Regions from separate parts of the Acidipropionibacterium jensenii genome, predicted to be linked through region 1. Evidence: riboswitches for the same ligand, from Rfam matches in the RefSeq annotation. Region 1 holds a riboswitch; each other region holds the start of a gene.
The links. A riboswitch is a leader RNA that binds a small molecule or an ion and turns the genes downstream of it on or off. The one in region 1 is predicted to bind thiamine pyrophosphate.
Positions count from the first base shown of each region.

Region 2: another riboswitch for thiamine pyrophosphate. It lies ahead of FEZ32_RS04100 (bifunctional hydroxymethylpyrimidine kinase/phosphomethylpyrimidine kinase); the one in region 1 lies ahead of FEZ32_RS06715 (thiamine ABC transporter substrate-binding protein).
Region 3: another riboswitch for thiamine pyrophosphate. It lies ahead of FEZ32_RS11895 (ABC transporter ATP-binding protein); the one in region 1 lies ahead of FEZ32_RS06715 (thiamine ABC transporter substrate-binding protein).

Region 1 covers NZ_CP040635.1:1,531,776-1,539,314, reverse strand. The annotation lists gene FEZ32_RS06735 (MFS transporter) at 1-421, shown strand, start outside; gene FEZ32_RS06730 (ParB N-terminal domain-containing protein) at 426-791, opposite strand; gene FEZ32_RS06725 (ABC transporter ATP-binding protein) at 842-1,921, opposite strand; gene FEZ32_RS06720 (ABC transporter permease) at 1,930-3,597, opposite strand; gene FEZ32_RS06715 (thiamine ABC transporter substrate-binding protein) at 3,594-4,676, opposite strand; TPP riboswitch at 4,742-4,860, opposite strand; gene FEZ32_RS06710 (nucleoside/nucleotide kinase family protein) at 5,316-5,915, shown strand; gene FEZ32_RS06705 (rhomboid family intramembrane serine protease) at 6,022-6,711, opposite strand; gene FEZ32_RS06700 (TIGR01777 family oxidoreductase) at 6,708-7,539, opposite strand, start outside.
Region 2 covers NZ_CP040635.1:937,547-945,085, reverse strand. The annotation lists gene efeB (iron uptake transporter deferrochelatase/peroxidase subunit) at 1-414, shown strand, start outside; gene rpsF (30S ribosomal protein S6) at 1,130-1,420, shown strand; gene FEZ32_RS04120 (single-stranded DNA-binding protein) at 1,566-2,219, shown strand; gene rpsR (30S ribosomal protein S18) at 2,361-2,600, shown strand; gene rplI (50S ribosomal protein L9) at 2,615-3,061, shown strand; gene FEZ32_RS04105 (undecaprenyl-diphosphate phosphatase) at 3,470-4,339, shown strand; TPP riboswitch at 4,486-4,577, shown strand; gene FEZ32_RS04100 (bifunctional hydroxymethylpyrimidine kinase/phosphomethylpyrimidine kinase) at 4,568-6,271, shown strand; gene FEZ32_RS04095 (MFS transporter) at 6,406-7,539, shown strand, end outside.
Region 3 covers NZ_CP040635.1:2,655,503-2,663,041, forward strand. The annotation lists gene FEZ32_RS11890 (ABC transporter permease) at 1-363, opposite strand, end outside; gene FEZ32_RS11895 (ABC transporter ATP-binding protein) at 360-1,205, opposite strand; TPP riboswitch at 1,213-1,309, opposite strand; gene FEZ32_RS11900 (hypothetical protein) at 1,360-1,566, opposite strand; gene FEZ32_RS11905 (uroporphyrinogen decarboxylase/cobalamine-independent methonine synthase family protein) at 1,598-2,566, opposite strand; gene mnmA (tRNA 2-thiouridine(34) synthase MnmA) at 2,623-3,711, opposite strand; gene FEZ32_RS11915 (cysteine desulfurase family protein) at 3,789-4,991, opposite strand; gene glgX (glycogen debranching protein GlgX) at 5,201-7,396, shown strand.

The DNA.
Region 1 (7,539 bases):
GCGACTCGGCCTGCGCAGGCTGGGCCTGGTGGGCTATGCGATCGTGCTGGTCTGCCTGGTGTGGATGGGTCTCATCGGAGTCCACGGCGGACAGGACCCGTCCCTGCTCCCGGTCTTCCTGGTCGCCTTCCTGCTCGCCGGAAGCTCCTTCGGACCAGGCCCGCTGTCCAAGACGCTGGCCGCCGTCGTCTACCCCACCGAGATCCGCGGCATCGGCACGGGCTGGTCGGAGACCATGGGTCGCGTCGGATCGGCCATCGGCCTGTTCTTCTTCCCGGTCGTGCTGGCCGCGATCGGCATCAAGTCGACGATGCTCGTCATCGCCATCTGCCCGATCATCGCCATCGTCGCGCTGCTGACGGTGCGCTGGGGAGAGAAGTCCCAGCGACAGTCCCGTCTGGTGACGCCCGAGGCTGGCTGATCGGCTAGCTGTCGAGTGGTCGAGGGCCCATCATCCGATGGGCCCTCGACCACTCTGCGTCCAGAACGGTGAAGTCCTGCGGATCCATGGTCTGGGCCCACCACGGGCGCGGCGTCAGCGTCAGACGCCGCAGCGCGACCGGAACCGTCGCCAGGCCGAACCGCCGGGCCACCGCCAGACGGTGATGGCCGTCCAGGGTGGCGAACTCCTCGTTGAAGGCCAGATCCAGGGGCACGAGAATCCCGTGGAGGGCGATGTCGCGTTCCAGTGCGTTCAGATGCGAGGGGGTGTCCACCACATCGGCCGGTGCACCGACCAGCTCCCGGTCGACCACCTGGTACCGGGTGACCAACTGCGTCGGAAGCACCACGATGCACGTTATGGGCGGCAGGCTACCGGGGTCGACGCCGCAGCCGGCAGTCAGTGTCCCGGCCGGAGGTGCACGAGAGCCGAGGCGTCCACGCCGAGACCCACCGTCTCGCCGGGCTCTCTGCCGAGGGCACCACCACCGACGACCGCCGCCGCAAGACGCCCGTCGGGCAGCTTCACCTCCACCTCGGTGCGACCCCTCACGAACCGCGAGGAGACCACTTCCGCGCTGATCCCACCGGCCCCGGGAGCGCGACCACTGGACTCCCGGGCCTCCTCCACCACCAGCGACCCGACCGGCAGTGCCACCGGCCCCTCGACCCGCACCCCGAACCAGGCCGCCATCTGCTCGGGGGCGACCACCGGCCCCTGGCCGAGCAGTTCCACCACACCGGCGTCGGCCGGGTGGCCCCACAGCCGGGCCGGGGTGTCGAGCTGGACGAGTCGCCCGGCCTCCATCACCCCGACCAGGTCGGCCACCGCGAAGGCCTCGTCCTGGTCGTGGGTGACGTGGACTGTGGTCGTCCCGGTGCGCTGCACCAGATCCCGGATGTCGGAGGCCAGCCGGGACCTCAGCGCCTTGTCGAGGCTGGACAGCGGTTCGTCGAGCAGCAGCAGCCGAGGTTGGGCCGCCAGCGCCCGGGCCAGCGCGACCCGCTGCGCCTGGCCGCCGGAGATCTCCTGGACCGGCCGGTTCTGGTACCCCTGGAGCCCGACCAGCTCGAGGAGCTCCCCCACCCGGGCGCGACGTCGTCCCCGCGGCATCCGGTTGAGGGCATAGCCGACATTTCCGGCGACGTCCCGGTGCGGGAACAGCTGGCCGTCCTGGAACATCAGCCCGAAGCCGCGACGGTGGACGGGCACCCTGGTGACGTCCTCGCCGTCCCACAGCACGGTCCCCCGCTCGGGCCGCACCAGGCCGGCGACCGCCCTCAGCAGGGAGGACTTGCCCGACCCGGAGGCGCCCAGCAGGGCGACCACCCGGCCCGGCGCAACGTCGAGACTGACGTCGTCCACCGCGGGCTGGGCGCCCTGCTCGTAGCGGACCGTCAGGTCTCTCACCGACAGCCCTGCAGCACCCTTGTCCACCACGCGGTCCTCCGAACCCTCATCCAGACCCTCATCCGTCACCTGCTCGCCTACCACGACGTCACCTCCGGTGGTCGAAGTCTCTCCGCGATCCCCATCACGACCACCGTCATCCCCGCCAGCAGCACCGAGGCGGCCATCGCCATCCCGTAGTTCTCGGCGCCGGGCCGCGAGATCAGCCTGCCGATGGCCACCGGCAGGGTCATCCGATCGGGGCGCGACAGGAAGGAGGTCGCCCCGAACTCCCCCAGCGAGGTGGAGAAGGCGAACCCGATCGCCAGCCCCAGGCCGCGCGCCAGCACCGGCAGGTCGATGGTTCCCAGCACCCGCCACGGCGGCGCCCCCAGCGCCGCGGCCGCCTCCTGCTGACGCGGATCGATCCCGCGCAACGGCGGCAGCAGCACCCGGGTGACCAGTGGGATCGCCACCATCGCCTGGGCGATCGGCACCAGCACCGGGGAGGTGCGCAGGTCCAGCGGCGGCCGGTCCAGGGTGATGAGGAACCCGAATCCGACGGTCACCGCGGAGACCCCCAGGGGAAGCATGAAGGCCGCATCGCCGATCGACAGCCCGGCCCGTCCCCACCGGCCGGTGGGACGCCGCGACAGCAGCAGGGCCACCACCGCGCCCAGTCCGACCGCCAGCAGGGTCGCCCAGACCGCGGTGGTGAGGGAGTTGATGAGGGTCTGCCAGACGCTGATGACCATCCCGGAGCTGTCCCCGGCCGACATCAGCGCCCGGTAGTTGGCGATCGACCAGACGCCGTCGCGCTGGAAGGACCGCTCCACCAGGGTGAGCACGGGGGCGAGCAGCAGGACGACCAGGACGACGGCGGTGACGACCACCGGCAGCCCGTCGCGACGTCCCCGGAATCGCAGCGGTCCCGGCGAGGCGCTGCCCAGGGACCGTTGCAGACGGCGCTGGGCCCGACCCGACAGGAACAGGCACAGCCCGGTGACCGTCAGCTGGACCACCGCCAGCGAGGAGGCGGTGGGAAGGTCGAGGAACTCGACGGTCTGGGTGTAGATCTCGGTCTCCAGGGTGGAGTACTGGGTACCGCCGAGCACCTGGACGATGCCGAAGGCCGAGGCGCAGAACAGGAAGACCACCGAGGCGGCCGAGGCGATCGCCGGCGCCAGGGCCGGCAGGGTGACGGTCCGCCAGACCCGCAGCGGACCGGCCCCCAGAGCCCGGGCGGCGTCGGCCCGGCGCGGGTCGAGCTGGGCCCAGGTGGACCCCACCGTGCGCACCACCACGGAGTAGTTGAAGAACACCAGGGCGGCGGTGATGGCCTGCCAGGACCCGTCCAGGCCGAGGAACCCGAGCCGGCCGTTGGAGGCCAGCAGGGTCCGGAAGGCGACGCCGACCACCACGGTCGGCAGCACGAAGGGCACCGAGACCAGGGCCCGGACGAGGGTGCGTCCGGGCCAGCTCACCCGGTAGAGCAGGTGGGCGCCGAACAGGCCGAGCACCAGGCAGAGCAGGGTGCCCAGGCTCGCCTGTCCCAGGGTGAACCGGATGATCCGCCAGGTCCGCGAGGACTGGAAGGTCTGGGCCATCACCGCGAGGGTGGGGTGGCCCTCCTCATCGATGAACCCCTTCACGATGAGGTGGATCGCCGGGGCGGCGAAGAAGACCGCCAGGAAGCCGACGGCCAGCAGGCCGGCGACCAGCCAGCAGGCGCGCCACACCCACTGGGACGTCCGGTAGGACCTCACCCCTGAACCGTCTCGGTCCACTCCTTGATCCAGGTGTTCCGGTTGACCGACAGCGTCTTCGGGTCGACGGTGAACGGCTTGGGGGACAACGGGGCGAACTTCTTCCACTCGGCGGGCAGCGCCACCGAGGAGTCGATCGGGTACATGTACATCTGCCCGGGGATGTCGGCCTGGGCGTCCTTGGAGAGCAGGAAGTCGACGAAGGCCTTCGCCCCGGCGGGGTTCTTGGCGCCGTGGATGACCCCGGCGTACTCGGTCTGGCGGAAGCAGGTGTTGAGCAGGGCGGAGGTGGCGGTGGTCTTCCCGTCCTTGCTCACGGTGTCGGCCGGGGAGGTCGAGTAGGACAGCACGAGCGGGTACCTGCCCTTGCCCTGGCCGGCGCTGAAGTCGACGTTGTAGGCGTCCTGCCAGCCCTTGTCGACCTTGACGCCGTTGTTCTTGAGGCTGGTCCAGTAGCCCTTCCAGCCGTTCTCACCCTTGGCGCCGACGGTGGCTGCCAGGAAGGCCATTCCCGGGGAGGAGGTGGCCGGGCTGGAGACCACCAGCAGGTTCTTGTACTGGGGCTTGGCGAGATCGTCGAGGGTGGTGGGGACCGCCAGCTTCTTGGCGGAGAACCAGCCGTCGTCGGCGTTGATGCAGACATCGCCGCGATCGATCGGGGTGAGCTTGCCGTCGGTGTCCCGGGCGGCGTCCTTGGCCGAGGCGGGCAGCGCGGCGGAGCTGTAGGGGTCCAGCACGCCGGCCTGGATGGCGCGTCCGGAGAAGGTGTTGTCGATGCCGAAGACGGCGTCGCCGAGCGGGGAGTCCTTGGTGAGGATCATCTGGTTGACGACGGCGCCGGCGTCCCCCTGGGAGACGAACTTGGGCCGGTAGCCGGTCTTCTTGGTGAACTCGGCGACGACGTTCTTGCTCATCGCCCAGGAGTCGTGGGTGACGATGGTGACGTCCTTGGACGGGGTGGCCGAGCCGGAGGCCGAGCCTGCGCTGGACGACCCGCCCGATGACCCGCACCCGGCCAGTGCCATCGCTGCGGCGAGCAGAACGGCCAGTCCTGCGTGACGGTCTCGGATCCCGAACATTGCCTTCTCCTCCTCATGGAGGGGCCCGGCGCTCGCGTCCGGGCGGCTGGCCCTGACGAAAGAGCCTGGAGAGATTCTCGACTCCCTACGCCGGGTTGATCCCGCTGGTGCGGGTCCGGATCAGGTTCGAGGGTCTGCCTTCTCGGCACTCTCAGCACGATTGCGTGCTCCCCTGTCGACGCCGAAGACTCTATCAGTCCGTCCGCCAGGGGCCTGCTGACGTCCGACACGACGCCGCCAGACCCGGGGGACGACCCCACCCAGGCCGGGGGACGACACCACCCAGGCCCATTCGTGTTCGATCTTCCGGTGAGTTCAACCCAAGATCGAACACAAACCCGGGCCAGGCCCGACACCAGACCCACAACCCCCACACAGGCCCGTTGGTGTTCGATCTTCCGGTGAGTTCAACCCAAGATCGAACAGAAACCCCCACACCAGGCCCGACATCGACCCCACAACCCCACACCAGGCCCGACATCGGCCCCACGGCCCCACACCACGCCCATTCGTGTTCGATCCCCCGGCGAACTCACCCGAAGATCGCACACCAAACCGGGAACGGTCCAGTGCACCTGTGCCCCGGATTCCGATGCGGGTCCACAGTTCCTCCCACCCACCGGAGGATGATGGTGCCCCGTGAGACCTCACCAGGCTGCCGACCGCCCACCAGCGCGCTCCCCACACGGGCCGGCCGAGACCTTCTCCCCTGGCGAGGCCGACCCCATCGTCGATCGGATTGCGGCCGACGGCGCCGGACGACGACCGGTGGTCCTGATCGACGGCGGCTCGGGATCGGGCAAGTCCACCCTCGCCGAGGCCCTGGTCGGCATCCTGGACCGGCGGCCGGGAGCGCCCTGGCAGCTGGTCCACGACGACTTCTACCCGGGTTGGGCCGGCCTGTCGGCGGCGTGGCGGATGGTCCCCGAGAAGATCCTGGCCGACCACGACGCCGGGTACCGACCGTGGGACTGGGCCGCGAAGGCCCCCGGCGACCGGCGCGAGCTGGACCCCCGGGCGGCGATCCTCGTCGAGTGCTGCGGGGCCCTCACCCCGGTCTCGGCGGCGATGGCCACCACCCGCATCTGGTGCGAGGCGGACCCGCGGACCCGCAGACGACGGGCTCTGGACCGCGACGGCGAGATGTTCGCCCCCTACTGGCAGATGTGGGCCGTCCAGGAGGAGCTCCACTGGCTGCGGCACCGCCCCCGGACCCTGGCCGACATCGTGGTGGGCTGAGCTCAGCCCCTCACCGTCAGCGGGGCGGACCCGCCGACCTGTCGGATCCGGGGCTCAGCCCCTCACCTTCAGCGGGGCGCACCCGCCGACCTGCCGGATCCGGGGCTCAGCCAGGCACCGGGGTGATGAGGTACTTCAGAACCACCAGGATCACCATCACCGCCAGCAGTCCGGCCAGCGCCCACCAGGTCATCGGCCGGTGTCCGCGGCGCACCCGCTCGGTGTCCTCGAAGAACACCACGCCGGTCACCAGGCCCGCCAGGAATCCTCCGACGTGGGCCTGCCAGGCGATGTCGGGGATGAAGAAGACCAGCGCCACGTTGAGCCCCAGCACGATCCACAGCGGCCTGGTCGACCCGCCGAGTCGCCGCTGCACCACCAGCAGGGTGCCGAACAGCCCGAAGATCGCCCCCGAGGCGCCGACCAGGCCGTCGTACCAGCCCGGCACGATCGCCGTCCCGTTCGGTACCGGCGAGGCCATCACCACGAACAGGGTGCTGCCGGCCAGGGCCGACAGCAGATAGCTGGCGATGTAGCGGGCCCGCCCCAGGAATCCCTCGAGGCTGCGACCCACCGCCCACAGCGCCCACATGTTGAACCCGATGTGGGTGATGTTCTCGGCGTGGGCGAAGGCCGAGGTGAGGAACCGCCACGGCTCCTCGCGCCCGGCCGCGGCCGACAGCGCGATGTCGTCGATGAATCCCGGCACCGTGAGCTCGACCGCCCACACCAGCACGCAGATGCCGATGAGGGTCCAGGTGACCACCGGGACCGGGCGAGTGTTCTGCCGGCTCACCGCCTGCCCCGCTCGGCGGTGGCGATCGCCCGGGCGAGGCTGGGGTCGTCGAACTCGAACCCGATCCGGCCGAGCACCTCGCCGCGGACCCGCTGGCCGGCGAGCAGCGCCTCGTCGACAAGCTCGGAGCCGAAGATCATCCGGACCGCCGAGGTGGGCAGCGGCAGCATGTGGGGGCGGTGCAGGTACTCGGAGTAGGTGGCGATGAACTCGGCATTGGTCACCGGGATCGGGGCCACCAGGTTGATCGGCCCGACGATCTCGGGGTTGGTGAGGGCCGCGATCATCACCCGGATGTGGTCGCGCAGGCTGATCCACGACAGGTACTGCCGCCCCGAGCCCATCCTGCCGGCCAGCCCCAGCCGCACCATGGGCCGCTGCTTGGCCAGGAATCCGCCCTGGGGGGCGATCACCTGGCCGGTGCGCAGCATCACGACGCGGACGTCGTCGGGGGCCTCGGAGGCCGCGGCCTCCCACTGCCGGCAGACTCCGGCGAGGAATCCGTCGCCGGCGCCGTCATGCTCGCAGACCCACTCGTCGCCGCGCGGGCCGTAGTAGCCGACGGCCGATCCGTTGAGGAAGATCTTGCACCGCTTCGAACTCTCCAGCGCCCGGGTGACGATCCGGGTGGTGTCCAGGCGGGAGTAGAGGATGCGCTGCTTGCGGTCCTCGGTCCAGCGTCCCTGGGCGATGGGTTCGCCGGCCAGGTTGATGACGGCGTCGACGTCGTCCAGGAAGGGCGGGGCGATGGACAGGGTGTCGAGGTCCCACCGTCTGTCGCTGGCCTCGATGGGCTCGTGACGGGTGAGGGTCACGACCTCGTGGCCC
Region 2 (7,539 bases), 590 kb from region 1:
CGCGACAAGATGTTCGGCGCCCCGCAGTCGGTGGCCAGTCCCAGCTCCGCACGCCAGGAGTTCACCGCGGTGGACCTGTCGGCCCAGCAGGGGGGAGCGCCGATGGTGGCCGCCGATGCCCATGTCGCGATCGTCTCTCCCGAGCAGAACAAGGGCCGGCGGATGCTGCGGCGCGGGTACAACTACACCGACGGGATCGACTCCCTGGGGCGACTCAATGCGGGGCTGTTCTTCATCGCCTTCGTGCGCGACCCGAGGACGAACTTCTACCCGATCCTCATGAGGATGACCACCTCCGACGCCCTCACCGAGTACCTCCAGCACCAGGCCTCGGCTCTCTTCGCCATCCCGCCGGGGGTGGGGGCGGCCGAGCAGGGGATCGCCGAGAAGCTGTTCAAGGGTGTGGTGGCCTGATCGGTGGACATTTCACTCGGGGAACTGGGGGATCCGGCGTGTGTGGGCCGGGAAGGGTGGTTCCCTGAGTGAAAGGTTCACTCCGGATCCCGGCGCCGGCCCCTGGTGCCCGGGTCCGGAGATGAGGTGGCCGTACCGGTGCTCCTTGGAGTCGCTGAGGGCGGTGCCGGCTGATCGGGGATCGGCGGGAGGCTCTTCGAGGGTGTTGGGACCTCTTCGGTGGACATTTCACTCGGGGAACTGGGGGATCTGGCGTGTCTGGGTCCTGATGAGCGGTTCTCCGAGTGAAAGGTTCACTCCGGGTCCCGACGGCGGCCCCTGGTGCCGGCTGATCGGGGATCGGCGGGAGGCCCTTCAAGGGGTGTTGGACCTCTTCGGTGCACATTTCACTCGGGGAACTGGGGGATCTGGCGTGTGGGGGTCGTGATGGGCGGTTCTCCGAGTGAAAGGTTCAGGCCAGACCGGGGGAAGTGATGATCGATGGGCCCCAGGCGCCGGCATCAAGACCAGCAGGCGCCAGCGGAAGCCAGACCCTGGCGACCCCGACACCACAGGCGTTGGCGATCGATGGTGGGCTGGCGTAGAGTGTGCGGCTGGCTGTCCCTCGTCGGGACGGCCGCGTCGCGGGGCCATTCGGCCACCGTGACGGGCATATCGCCCTCCTGCCACGGGACCTTCCCGTGGCCGCCGAGACCAGAGGAGGTGGAGTCAGCGTATGCGTAAGTACGAGGTCATGATTCTCATTGACCCGACCGTTGACGAGCATCAGGTCGATTCCCTCATGGAGCGCTACCTGAAGGTTGTCACCGATGAGAAGGGATCTGTCGACAAGGTCGACGTGTGGGGCAAGCGTCGCCTGTCCTACGAGATCCAGAAGAAGTCCGAGGCGGTGTATGTCGTTCTCGATGTCACCTGCAAGCCCTCGACCGTTCAGGAAGTCGACCGCCTGTTCGCGATCGACGAGAAGATCCTGCGCACCAAGGTGATGCGCCCGGACGTCCACTGAGACGTCGGACACATCTCAAGAACCCTTGTAACGACGGTTCTGACGCCGTCCGCCCCGATCGCTTGGACCCGCTGCTGAAAGTGTCAGTGGCGGCTGGCAGTCTGGGGGACACGACGTCGTACCCCGTTCCGATTCGGAGAGTCACATGGCAGGCGAAACATCCATCACCGTGATCGGCAATCTCACTGCTGATCCTGAGCTGCGGTTCACCCCCAACGGGGTGCCGGTGGCCAACTTCACCGTTGCGTCCACCCCGCGCACCTTCGATCGCCAGAGCAATGAGTGGCGTGACGGTGAGGCGCTGTTCCTCAACTGCTCCGTGTGGCGCAACTACGCGGAGAATGTCGCCGAGTCGCTGTCCAAGGGGATGCGCGTCGTCGTTCAGGGCAACCTGAAGGCGCGCTCCTACGAGGATCGCGACGGCAACCGCCGCACCGTCCACGAGCTCGATGTCCAGGAGGTGGGCCCGTCGTTGAGGTACGCCTCGGCGAAGGTCACCCGCAATCCCTCGGGCAGCGGCCAGGGTGGTCAGGGCGGCGGATGGTCCGGTGGCGGCTCCGGCAACCAGGGCGGTGGCTCCGGCAACCAGGGAGGAAACTCCGGCGGTTGGGGTCAGCAGCCTCAGGGTGGCAACTCGGGTGGCTGGGACAACAACCAGTCGGGCAACCAGCCCGGACGCCAGTCGGGAGCTCCGTCGGGCAATCAGGGGAATCAGGGGTCCTACAACCAGGGAGCGGACAACCGCGGAGGCGGCGTCGACCCGTGGGCCCAGGCCCAGAGCGACGAACCTCCGTTCTGATCCGCACCCTTTCAAGCAACGTCAAGTTCCGCTCCCGGCGGCGACGGCCCAGGCTGATCGTCGACGAGGACACGGACAGGCACATTCCGGCGAGAGCCGGGCTTTCACGGGAGTGATCCCGTAGACAAGGAGAGCACCACAATGGCCGGTCCACAGCGTAAGCCTGTGAACAAGAAGAAGGTCGTTCCCGTCAAGACCGTGCACATCGGCGAGGTCGACTACAAGGACATCGCCCTGCTGCGCAAGTTCATCTCCGAGCGTGGCAAGATCCGCGCCCGCCGCGTGACTGGGCTGACTGTCCAGGATCAGCGCAAGGTCGCCATCGCGATCAAGAATGCGCGCGAGCTCGCGCTTCTTCCCTACGCCTCGACCGCACGCTGAGAAGGAGGTCCGACATGAAGCTCATTCTCACTGCACCCGTCCCCAAGCTCGGGGAGCCCGGTGACATCGTGGTGGTCAAGGACGGTTACGGCCGCAACTATCTGCTGCCGCATCGTTTCGCCATCCGGTGGACCCGTGGCGCCGAGACCCAGATCGGGCAGATCAAGCGGGCGCGTGACGCCAAGGAGATCAAGACCCGTGAGCAGGCCGAGGAGGTCCGCGGCCAGCTCGAGGACTTCAAGGTCCAGATCCCGGTTCAGGCCGGAGACACCGGTCGCCTCTTCGGCGCCGTCACTCCCGCCGACATCGTGCTCGCCGTCAAGCGCGCCGGTGGCCCCGCCCTCGACAAGCGGTCCATCGAGATCGACAAGCCGATCAAGACCATCGGCACCCACTCCGTAGGCGTGAAGCTGCACGAGGCCGTCAAGGGCCACGTCGCGGTCGAGACCGTCGCCAAGTGAGCTGACGACGGCCGACGCCGGTCCGCGCAGGGCGATCTGCACGTGTCGGTGACGGCCGTCGGTCACGGTTGATGAGAGCCGTCCGGTTCGCCGGGCGGCTTCGTCACGACTGGCACAGGTTTGTTTGCACAGGTCTGTTGAGGCAGATCTGCTGACACAGATCCGACAAGGGGTCGCGTCCTCGGGGCGCGGCCCCTTCGTCGTACCCTCCTGTGCTCCGGGGGCATTGCTGGTCCGATCGTCGCCGAGTCTCAGCGCGTAGTCCCCACCCGGAACCGAATCACGGGGCCCACCGGCCACCGGGGAATCGCCGACACGCGGAAGGGCGGCGACGTCGTCCCGACGATCTAGGCTATGGGCCTGTGCGCCCGGGCCGGTGCGCGTCCCCCACAGAAAGGTCTCTGCTCCGTGAACTGGTGGCAGGCTGTCATCCTCGGAATCGTCGAGGGCATCACCGAGTTTCTGCCGGTATCGAGTACCGGGCATCTGCGCATCGTCGAACACCTTCTCGGGTTCAAGACCCAGGGCGTGGGCATCACGGCGTTCACCGCCATCATCCAGGTGGGTGCGATCGCCGCGGCGATCATCTACTTCTGGAAGGACATCGTCCGGATCGTCGCCGCCTGGTTCCGCGGTCTGTTCAACAAGGAGGGACGCGACGATCCCGACTACACCCTCGGCTGGGGGATCATCATCGGATCGATTCCGGTGGCGGTCGTCGGGCTGGTCTTCAAGGACGCCATCCAGGGCCCGCTGTCGTCGATCTGGGTGGTCGCCGGGGCGCTGATCATCTGGAGCTTCGTGATGATGGCCGCCGACCGTCGCACCGATCTCGGTCGCGGGATGAAGGACGTCACCCTGGTCGACGCCACCATCATCGGCTGCTTCCAGGCACTGTCCCCGCTGTTCCCCGGCATCTCCCGATCCGGCGCGACGATCTCCGCGGGCCTGTTCCGCAAGTTCGACCGGACGACCGCGACCCGGCTGTCCTTCTTCATGGGCATCCCCGCACTGGTGGCCGCCGGCATCTTCGAGGCGATCACCGAGGCCTCCCACATCACCGCCTCCACCGACATCCTGATCGACGGCGGGATGGGCGTGATCGGCTGGGGGCCGACCATCATCGCCACCCTGGTCTCCCTGGTCGTTGCCTACTTCTCGATCGCCTGGCTGCTGAAGTTCGTCTCCTCGAACAAGTTCACCGGCTTCATCTGGTACCGGATCGTGCTCGGCGTGGTGCTCCTGGTCCTCGCGTTCACCGGGTTGATGGCTGTCTGATTGAGGCAGAGGGACGACCCCTTGCGACCCCGGGCGGAATCCTGGGTGCGTGAGGGGTCGTCGCTCACAGTCATCGCTGACAAGGGGGTCCCGGCAGACGCCGGGGCCCCCTGTGGCATTGTCCGGGGCTCCCTGTGGCATTGTGTTGCGTGGACACGGGGTGCGCCGCTGCGCTGAGATCACACCCGTGGAACCTGATCTAGTTCGGACTAGCGAAGGGATGTCCCAGTGACCTCCACCATCCACCCATCGGTTCCCGGCGCCCTGCCACGGGTGCTCTCCATCGCCGGAACCGATCCCTCCGGGGGAGCCGGCACAGCTGCCGACATGAAGTCGATCACGGCGGCCGGCGGCTACGGCATGACCGTGGTCACCTGCCTGGTCGCCCAGAACACCACCGGTGTGCGCGCCATCCACACCCCGCCCACCGACTTCCTCGCCGCACAGCTCAAGGCCGTGGGGGACGACGTCGTGGTCGACGGCGTCAAGACCGGGATGCTCGGCACCGCCGCCATCATCGAGACGGTGGAGCAGTGGCTCGACGTCCATCAGCCGCCGGTCCTCGTCGTCGACCCGGTGATGGTCGCCACCAGCGGCGACCGCCTCCTGGAGCCCGACGCCGAGGCCGCCATGAGCCGGTTCTGCCGGCGGGCCACCGTCATCACCCCCAACATTCCCGAGCTCGCCGTGCTGGTCGACGACAACCCCGCACCCGACCAGGACGCCGCCGTCGCCCAGGCCCGGGCGTGGGCGGCCGACACCGGCGTCGCGGTGATCGTCAAGACCGGACACCTGGACTCCCGGCTGGCCACCAACCTGTGGGTCGGCCCCGACGGCCCCCTCGTCGAGGTGCCCTGCACCCGGGTCGACACCACCAGCACCCACGGCACCGGATGCTCGCTGTCCTCGGCCCTGGCCACCCGGCTCGCCGCCGGAGACGACCCCGCCACAGCCCTCGTCTGGACCACCGAATGGCTCCACGAGGCGATCCTCCACGGCAGCGAACTCGTCGTGGGCCACGGCCACGGTCCGGTCGACCACAGCCACCGGATGCGCCGGCTGGCGGCCGCCGGACAGCCCGTCGCCTGGCTGACGGCGGACGACGTCCCCGCCGCCCTGGAGATCCCAGACCAGCTCGCCCCGGTGACCGACGCTCCCGCGGCCGTGATGCCGACCGCACCCGCGACGGCGACCGACGCTCCCGCACCCGCGACGCCGGCCGCACCCGATGCCCCGTCCGCGCCCGATGCCCCGTCCGCGCCCGATGCCCCGGCCGCCGCGGTGCCCGCCGCCGGACCCTGGACCGCGGCCCTGTGGCGCGCCGGGTCGGACCTGGCCCGCCGGATCGCCGACTGCGACCTGGTCACCGCCCTGGTCGACGGCACCCTGTCGCCCGGCGTCTTCTCCTTCTACCTCGGCCAGGACGCCTGCTACCTGGCCGGGTACACCCGCGCCCTGGCGGCGGTCGCCGCCTCATCGGCCGATCCCGCCGAGGCCGCGGACTGGGCCGGCGGAGCCACCGCCAGCCAGGTCGTCGAGGCCGAACTGCACCGCAGCTGGCTCGGCGCCGACTCCCAGCCGCCCGCTCCCAGCCCGGTGACAAGGGCCTATGTCGACTTCCTGATGGCCAGGGCACTCGGCGACGACCATCCGGTCGGTGCCGCCGCGGTGCTGCCCTGCTACTGGCTCTACGCCCAGGTCGGCGCCTCCCTCCCGCAGGTCCCCGACGACCACCGCTACGCCGGATGGCTGGCGACCTATCGCGACGACGCCTTCATCACGGCCACCGCCACCGCGCTGGGTCACGTCGAGAAGGCGATGGAGGTGGCCGCGCCCGCCCAGAGGTCGGCGGCCGCTCGTGCCTTCCTCATCTCGTGCCGCCATGAGCTCGAGTTCTTCGAGCAGGCACTGCGGATGGACGGTCTGCGATGACCCCGGCAGGTAGCACCAGAACGTCCAGCCGCGCCGCATCCAGCACCAGGACGTCGACCGCCGCATCGTCCACGACGACGTCCACCGGTGCCACAGCGTCCAGCCGGGTTCTCGACGTCGAGCAGGCCGAGCGGATGCCTGCCGCCGGCCGTGCCGCGCTGCGCGCCGGTGTGGTCGGCAACTGGATCGACAACGTCCACGTCTTCCTTCCGCTCACCGCCCTGGCCCCCGCGCTGGCGGTGATCGCCGGACCCGGGGTGGCCGCCTCGACCGGCGCCGTCATCGTCATCGCGATGATGCTCGGCCGTCCGCTGGGAGGGATGATCCTCGGGCGCGTCTCGGACCGGCTCGGTCGCACCCGCACCACCCGGATCGCGATCACCGGAACCGCCTGCTGCGCCCTGCTGATCGCCGCGGTGCCCACCCACGAGATTCTCGGGGCCGGCACCATCGCGGTGATCCTGGTGCTGCGCTTCCTCGGCGGGATCTTCGTCGCCGGCGAGTACTCGGCGGCGATTCCGCTGGCCATGGAGTGGTCGCGGCCGAAGCGCCGCGGCCTGATGAGCGGGCTCATCCTGTCGATGGCGCCCTGGGCGCAGGGGTCCATCGCCTTCGCCACCGCCGGCCTGCTGGTGGGACTCGGACCCCAGCGCTACGCCGCCTGGGGATGGCGGCTGATGTTCGTCGTCGGCGCGCTGTGCTCCCTCGGGATGCTCATCTACTACCGCTACCGGGTGGTCGACGCCCCGGTCCTCCACCGCCAGGCGGCGTCCCCGGCGCACACTGCCCATTCGGGCACTGCCCAGGCGAGCTCCACCCACCCGGCCGACTCCCGGACGTCGCAGACCGGACCCGCCGCCGATCGTCCCGTTGCCGGAGTGCGCGAGGTCCTGGTCGGACGCTGGGCACCGGCCTTCTGGCAGGTCTTCACCCTGATGAGCGGCCTGTGGCTGCTCACCAACGCCGTCGTCATCATGCTCACCGCCAGACTGTCCACCGACGCCGGACTCCCGGCCACCGGCGTCTCGGTGGCGATGGGTGTGGCATCGGTGGCCCAGGCCATCCTGATGGCCGTCGCCGGTCACCTCTCGACCCTCACCGGACGACGCAACCTGCTGGTCGTCTGGGGAGCCGTCGCCGCGCTGGCCGGCCCGGGACTGTGGTGGGCGACCGTCAACTCCCACACCCTCGGCCGCGCCGCGATCCTGGCCGCCGTCCTGCAGGTCATCACCGTGTCGGCCTACGGGCCCGTCTCGGCCTACCTGTCG
Region 3 (7,539 bases), 1.1 Mb from region 1:
GGACATCCCGTACCCCAGGGCGATGGTGAGCAGCGGCCCGATGACGATCGTCGGGATGGCCTGGGAGGCGACCAGCAGCGGCGTCAGGGAGCGCCCGACCAGGGGCAGGTAGCCGGTCGCGACGACCATCGCGACGGCGACCGCCACTCCGGCGCCGACCCCGGCCAGGGTCTCGGCGGCGGTGACCATGGTGGCTCGGCCCAGGGTGTCGGGCCAGTTCGTCACCAGGGAGGCCAGCACCGAGCCCGGGGAGGGGATGACGTAGTCGGCCACCTGTCCGGAGGAGGTGAGGCCGATCCAGCCGGCCAGTACGAGCAGCACGGTGAGTGCGGGTGGCAGCACCCGGGCCATCAGGTGCCTCATCGGGATTCCCCCGGCACCGGGCCGGACCCCGCAGAGGCCTCCGCGGAGTCGCCGAGGGCCTCCAGGACGGCGGTCCGGGCGGCGGCGAACCGGGGATCGGCCAGGATCTGCTCGCGACGGCGGTCATCGTCGAACCAGCCCGGCCAGGATCCCTGGGCGGCGGCCGGTCGCGGTCCTGCGGGTCCGAGCAGGATGACCCGCCGGGACAGCAGCAGCGCCTCCTCGACGTCGTGGGTCACCAGGATCAGCGTGGCGCCGGCCGCCAGGACGGCGCGGCGAAGCCACCGCTGGCCGTCCGCACGGGTGATGGCGTCCAGGGATCCCAGCGGCTCGTCGGCCAGCAGCACGGGCTTGTCGGCCAGCAGGGCACGGGCCAGGGCGGCGCGTTGGCGCATTCCCCCCGACAGCTTGTCGGGCCGGGACCGGGACCATTCGGCCAGTCCCCACTGGTCCAGCACCGCCAGTGCGCGGGTGCGCGCCTCACGGCGCGCCACCCCCTTGTTGCGCAGTCCGATGGCGACATTGTCGACCAGCCTCAGCCAGGGCAGCAGCAGATCGTTCTGCGGCATCATGGCGCAGCCGTCCAGTCTGTCGTGGGGGTCGCGGTGGCCCAGCACCTCGATGGTCCCGGTGACGGGTTCGGCCAGGCCGGCGATCAGCCTCAGCAGGGTGGACTTGCCGCACCCCGAGCGGCCGACCAGGGCGATGTGCTCCCCCACCGCGGCGGTCAGACTCAGATGGGCCAGCACCGGATGACTCGAGTGGGGGTATCGGTAGCTTGCATCGTCGATCCGGATGGCCGGCCGGCCGGCCCGCGCACCGCTCACCGGAGCGTTCACCATTGCATGCGCCGACGCATCGTGACATCCCTCCGCTCATGCAAATGAGATCAGGTTCGGCGGGTGTTATCTCAGCCCCACGATGGGAGGCACCCCGTGTCTTTCAGCCTGTGAGTATACCGAGCGGGCCTGGCCGGCCGCGCTCAGCCCCGCGGAATCAGCCCTGCGGAATGAGGATCCGGTAGAAGAAGTAGAACAGCGCGGCCAGTCCGGCCAGCACCAGGACGAAGACGATCGGTGCGATGATCCGCTGAACCTTCTTGGCGCGGGTGGAGGGAACCCCCCTGGGCCCCCATTCGCCGATCTTCGGCTGGACGCGCACCGGTGCGCGTCCGTTGAGGTTCAGGTCGGTGAAGATGCCCACCCGGCCATGGTAGCCATCGTGGTCCGCCCGGTCAGTCGCGCAGCGCCTCCTCGGCCAGCTGTGCGGCGCGGGCGAGTTGCTCGCACTGGCGCGCGGCGGACGGTTGGGACCAGGACGCCAGTCCGCAGGCCGGGGTGAGGATGCACCCGCTCAGGACCAGACGTCGGTCCACCCCGATGCGTCGGCTCACCTCGACCAGCCGGTCGAGGATCTGGTCGGCCGAGATCACCCGGTCCGGTGCACTGGTCGGGACCAGGCCGAGACCCAGCCTCCGGTACTCCCCCGGCTCAGCGCTGCCGGTCCGGGGGACCGACTCCAGCCATTCGGCGCAGTGGTCGAGATCCTGGTGGCCCAGTGCGTCGCGATCGACCAGCAGGTCGTCGATGTCGATCCGTTCCAGCAGGTCCCAGGGCAGTCCGGGAGCGCAGCAGTGCAGGGCCGCCCGGGCGGCTCCGGCCGTCCGGAGGGCGTTGACGACCGGGCCGATGAGACCGGTGGCGGTGTGCGGGGCCATCGCGGGATAGCGATGGAGTCCCGACTGGGTGGCGACGCGTCCGGCGAGCACGGCCGGTGCGGCCGGCTCGTCGAGCTGCCAGACCCAGTCCACGGCGGGCATCCTGCGGCTCAGTTCGGCCTGCTGTGCGGCCAGGCCGTCGGCCAACGACTGGCCGACGTCGCGCAGCGCGCCGGGGTCGTCGAGGACCGCCTCGCCGTGGCGCAGGTGCACCCCGGCGGCCAGCGTGAGGGGCCCGCAGATGCCGATCTTGACGGTGGCGGACTCCCCGGCCAGGGTCTCCTCCAGATCGTCGAGATCCCTGCGCCAGCCGGCACGCGCCGACCGGGCGGCCCGGTCGTCGGCGTCGGCCAGCCGCCAGCCGGCCGGGCCCAGGTCGGTCGGGATGGACTCCAGCTGGGCTGTCCCGCGCCCGAGGATCCCTGCCCCGGGACCCCGATCGGGCAGTTCGGGCAGCGGGATCAGATCGGGGAAGTACTCGGCCATCGAGGCGAGCGCCCCGCGGAAGTCCCGACCGGGCAGGGAGCCCAGCGCGGTGGCCCTCACCGGGTGGCCCCGACGATGTCGGTGCCGGCCCGGTCCGTGCCGCAGATGGTCGCCGATCCGACCACCAGGTCGCCGTCGTAGAGCACCGCCGCCTGGCCGGGCGCCACTCCCTTCAGTGGCGTCCGCAGGGTCATCCGCACTCCGCCGTCGACCCGCTGGACGCGGGCCTCCACGGGGGTGCCGTGGGCGCGGACCTGGACCTGCCCGACCCAGGAGTCGGTTCCGGGGGTGTCGGAGCACCAGACCGGCCGGATGGCCTCCAGTCGATGCACCTCCAGGTCCTCGGAGGGGCCGACCACCACGGTGTTGGAGACCGGTTCGATGTCCAGCACATAGCGTGGCCGGCCGTCGGAGGCAGGGGTTCCCAGGTGCAGGCCGCGTCGCTGACCGATGGTGAAGTGGTGGTAGCCGTCATGGTGGCCGACCACATCCCCGGTCTCGTCGCGGAACTCACCGGTGTGCTCGCCCAGCTGGTCCGAGAGCCATCCGGCGGTGTCCCCGTCGGGGATGAAGCAGATGTCGTAGGAGTCCGGCTTGTCGGCGACCGTCAACCCCAGTCGGGCGGCCTCGGCGCGCACCTCGGTCTTGTAGGAGTCGCCCAACGGGAACAGGCAGTGGGACAGCTGCTCCTGGTTGAGCACCCCCAGCACATAGGACTGGTCCTTGCCGGGGTCGACCGCACGGCGCATCCTGGTGATCCCCTCGCGGGTCTCCAGCCGGGCGTAGTGGCCGGTCGCCACCGCGTCGAAGCCGAGATCCAGGCCCCGCTCCAGGACGGCGGCGAACTTGATCCGCTCGTTGCAGCGCAGGCACGGGTTGGGGGTGCGACCCGCCCGGTACTCGTCGATGAAGGGGTGGATCACCTCCTCGGCGAACCGCTCCGAGAAGTCCCACACGTAGAAGGGGATGCCGATCCGGTCGGCGGCCCGCCGGGCGTCGAAGGAGTCCTCGAGGGAGCAGCAGCCCCGCGACCCCTCGCGGTAGGCCAGTGGGGTGCGCGACAGGGCGAGATGGACGCCGGTGACGTCGTGACCGGCGGCGACCAGCCGGGCGGCGGCCACCGCGGAGTCGACTCCTCCCGACATTGCGGCCAGAACTCTCATGTCGGTCCCCTTTCAACGGCGGCCCATGCTACCCGCGCCCCGCCGCAGCGCGCCTGCACTCAACGCACCGCACGCGCCTGCGTGACGACCTCGGGAAGCAGGGCGGCCAGCCTGTCGATCTCGGCCACCGTGGTCTCCGGCCCGAAGGAGAACCGCAGGCAGGAGGAGGCCTGCTGGCGGGAGCGCCCCATCGCCAGCATCACCTCGCTCGGAGCGGCCACCCCGGCATGGCAGGCCGACCCGGTGGAGCAGTCGATCCCCCGGGCATCCAGCAGCAGCTGCAGATTCTCCCCCCGGGCCCCGGCCACGCTGAGATGGCAGACCGCCGCACTCACCCGGTCCCCGCCGTCGACCCGGACCCCCTCGATCGCACCAGCCGCCTCCACCAGCCGGGACCGCAGCTTGCCCCACAGCTCGGTGCGCCGGCCCATCTCGGCGACGGCCTCGTCAAGAGCCGCCGCGAAACCCCTGGCCAGAGCGACCATCTGAGTGCCGGACCGCAGCCCGGCCTCCTGACGACCACCGGCGGCGACCGGTGCCACCGTGACCCCGCGACGGACCCACAGGGCCCCGATCCCGACCGGTCCCCCGAGTTTGTGGGCCGAGAAGGAGGCCAGGTCGACATCCCACTCGGCGAGCTCGACCGGCAGATGCCCCAGGGCCTGGACGGCATCGGTGTGGAACAGGGCGCCGGCCCGGTGGGCCTGCCGGGCGCACTCGGCGACCGGCTCCAGGGTGCCGGTCTCGTTGTTGGCCGTCATCACACTCACCAGTCCAGGTGCGTCCAGAGCCGCGATCGACGACGGATCGACCACGCCGTCGGCGTCGACCGGGAGCACCCGGGCCCGCTCGCCCATCAGCCCGGGGGCGGTCAGACCGGCGATCGCCGCGTGCTCCACCGCCGAGATCCCGACCGTTCCCGCACCGCCGGCCCCCAGCAGTGCCAGGGTGTCGGCCTCCGTCCCCCCGGAGGTGAGGACGATCTCCAGGGGCCGAACTCCCAGCAGGGAGGCGATCTGCTCCCTGGCATCGTCCAGCATGGCTCGAGCGCGACGTCCCGCGGTGTGCACCGCGGCCGGGTTGGCGACCGCTCCGGTGGCGACCACCGCCGCCAGCGCGCCGGGTCTCAACGGGCTGGTCGCGGCATGGTCCAGGTAGCTGCGGGAGGCCGGCGCAGCCGTCCGCCCCCCGTCCCGACACCCCTCGTGGGTCCGGTCCCCGCTGCGTCCCGGCCCGCCGGAGGGTCCCGATGTGCTGGTCATTGCGCTCACCGCGGCAGGGTACCGCCCGACACCTCGGCCGAGGGGCCCGGAACCTTCGTCACCAGCCGCCTAGCGTGCGGCGTACGACATGGCGAATGAATCCGCTTGACGGGGAATATCCCCATCTGAGTGAAACCCTAGTGCGAGCCGGGCTACGATTTCCTGTCGTCTCACCGGCGGCATCCGCGAGCAGGTAGGTCCTCAATTTCATGGTTCAAGCTCTTGCCGAGACATTGCCCGTGCCCTCTCCCACTGATTCCAGTGTGCTGGGGGCCCAGCTGATGAACGGCGGTTGCCGGTTCGGGTTGTGGGCTCCCCGCGCCAGCCAGGTCGAACTGGCCCTGGTGAACACCGACCGCAGTCAGCGCAATGTGCACATGGAGATGGGTTCCGACGGTGTGTGGGTCGTCTTCGTCGACCACATCACCGAGGGACAGCTCTACGGCTTCCGGGTGCACGGCCCCTGGGATCCCGGCGCCGGCATGCGGTTCAACCCGGCCAAACTGCTGATGGATCCCTACGCCCGGGCCATCACCGCCGGGGTCGACTACTCCGGGCCGATCCTGGACCACACCGAGGAGTCCAACTACACCCCCGACACCCGCGACTCCGCCTCGGCGGTTCCGATGTCGGTGGTCGTGAGGTCCACCCCGGCCCCCGAGCCGATCGCCCGTCGACGTCCGATCGAGGAGTGCGTCATCTACGAGACGCACGTCAAGGGCTACACCCGGCTGCACCCGCTGGTGCCCGAGCATCTGCGGGGCAGCTACGCCGGACTGTCCTACCCGGCGGTCATCGAGCACCTCACCAGCATCGGCGTCAACACCATCGAGCTGCTGCCCATTCACCACTTCGTCTCCGAGCCCTTCATCGTCGGCAAGGGTCTGAAGAACTACTGGGGCTACAACTCCCTGGGCTTCTTCGCGCCGCACGCCGCCTACTGCTCGGTCGGCACCACCGGCGAGCAGGTCCGCGAGTTCAAGGAGATGGTGACCCAGTTCCACCGCGCCGGCATCGAGGTTCTCCTCGACGTCGTCTACAACCACACCGGGGAGGGCGGCCACGAGGGCCCGACGCTGTGTTTCCGCGGCATCGACCACAACACCTACTACCGGCTCACCAATGACCACCGCAACGACTACGACGTCACCGGTTGCGGGAACTCGGTCAACACCGCCAATCCGGGCGTCCTGGAGATGATCGCCGACTCACTGCGCTACTGGGTCACCGAGATGGGGGTCGACGGCTTCCGCTACGATCTGGCGACCACCCTGATCCGCGACGCCGACCACGGCGTCGACCAGAACCACCCCTTCAAGAAGCTCATCCGCGAGGACCCGGTGCTCAGCCAGGTCAAGCACATCGCAGAGCCCTGGGACCTCGGCCCCTACGGCTACCAGGTGGGCCGCTGGGGAGACGACTGGAGCTGTTGGAACGACCGGTACCGCAACTACGTGCGCGACTTCTGGCGCGGCGCCACCGAGGGGGTCCACGAGCTGGCCACCCGGCTGTCGGGATCTGACGATCTCTACGGCTTCCCCGGCGCCTCGATCAACTTCGTGGACGCCCATGACGGCTTCACGCTGCGCGACCTGGTCACCTACAACATGAAGCAGAACCAAGCCAACCGCGAGGACAACCACGACGGCTCCAATGACAACCGGTCGTGGAACTGCGGCTGGGAGGGCGAGTCCGAGGACCCTGCCGTCAATGCCCTGAGGCATCGCCAGATCCGCAACTTCCTGGCCACCCTGATGACCTCGGCCGGTGTCCCGATGATCGTCGCCGGCGATGAGCTGGGCCGCACCCAGCAGGGCAACAACAACGCCTACTGCCAGGACTCCCCGATCTCCTGGGTGGACTGGGAGGAGGCGAAGTCGTGGACCGATCTCACCGATCTCATGACCACCCTGTCGCAGCTGCGCGCCGACCACCCCACCCTGCGGCCGACGACCTACCGGCAGCGCGAGGAGGTGCTGGACGCCGACGGCGAACCGACCGGCCGCGTCGAGCTCACCTGGCTCTCGGGCCAGGGCGGCGAGATGGCCGCCGAGGACTGGCACGACGGGGGCCGCACGGTGCTGGGGCGCTACACCTCCGACGAGCACGAGGCGATGCTGGTCTGGTACAACCGCGGCGCCGACCCGATCGACGTCGTGCTGCCCTCGGCGCACTGGTGCGGCTCGTGGACCATGGTGGCCCACACCGCCGAGCCCGACGAGGTGCCCGAGGGTCCGTTGGCCGCGTCCAGCTCGCTGGTCCTGCCGCCGCGCTCAGTGATCATTCTGGAGGGCGATCTGACCGCCGTTCCGGAGCCCGCGACGCAGGCCGATGAGGCCGATCACCTCACCTCGGCCCAGATGGGTCCCGACTGGGCCGCCATCTCCCCGGCCACCGCCGAGTAAGGGCCGGGAGGTCCGGCCCATGGCGGGTCGGCCCTCGCGTCCGGACGCAGGACGCGTCCAGACACAAAAGAGGTCTGGTCGAGTTCGGGTGCTTGTAGTGCCCCGAACTCGACCAGACCTCTTTCTTGATGGTGCGCTGTCAG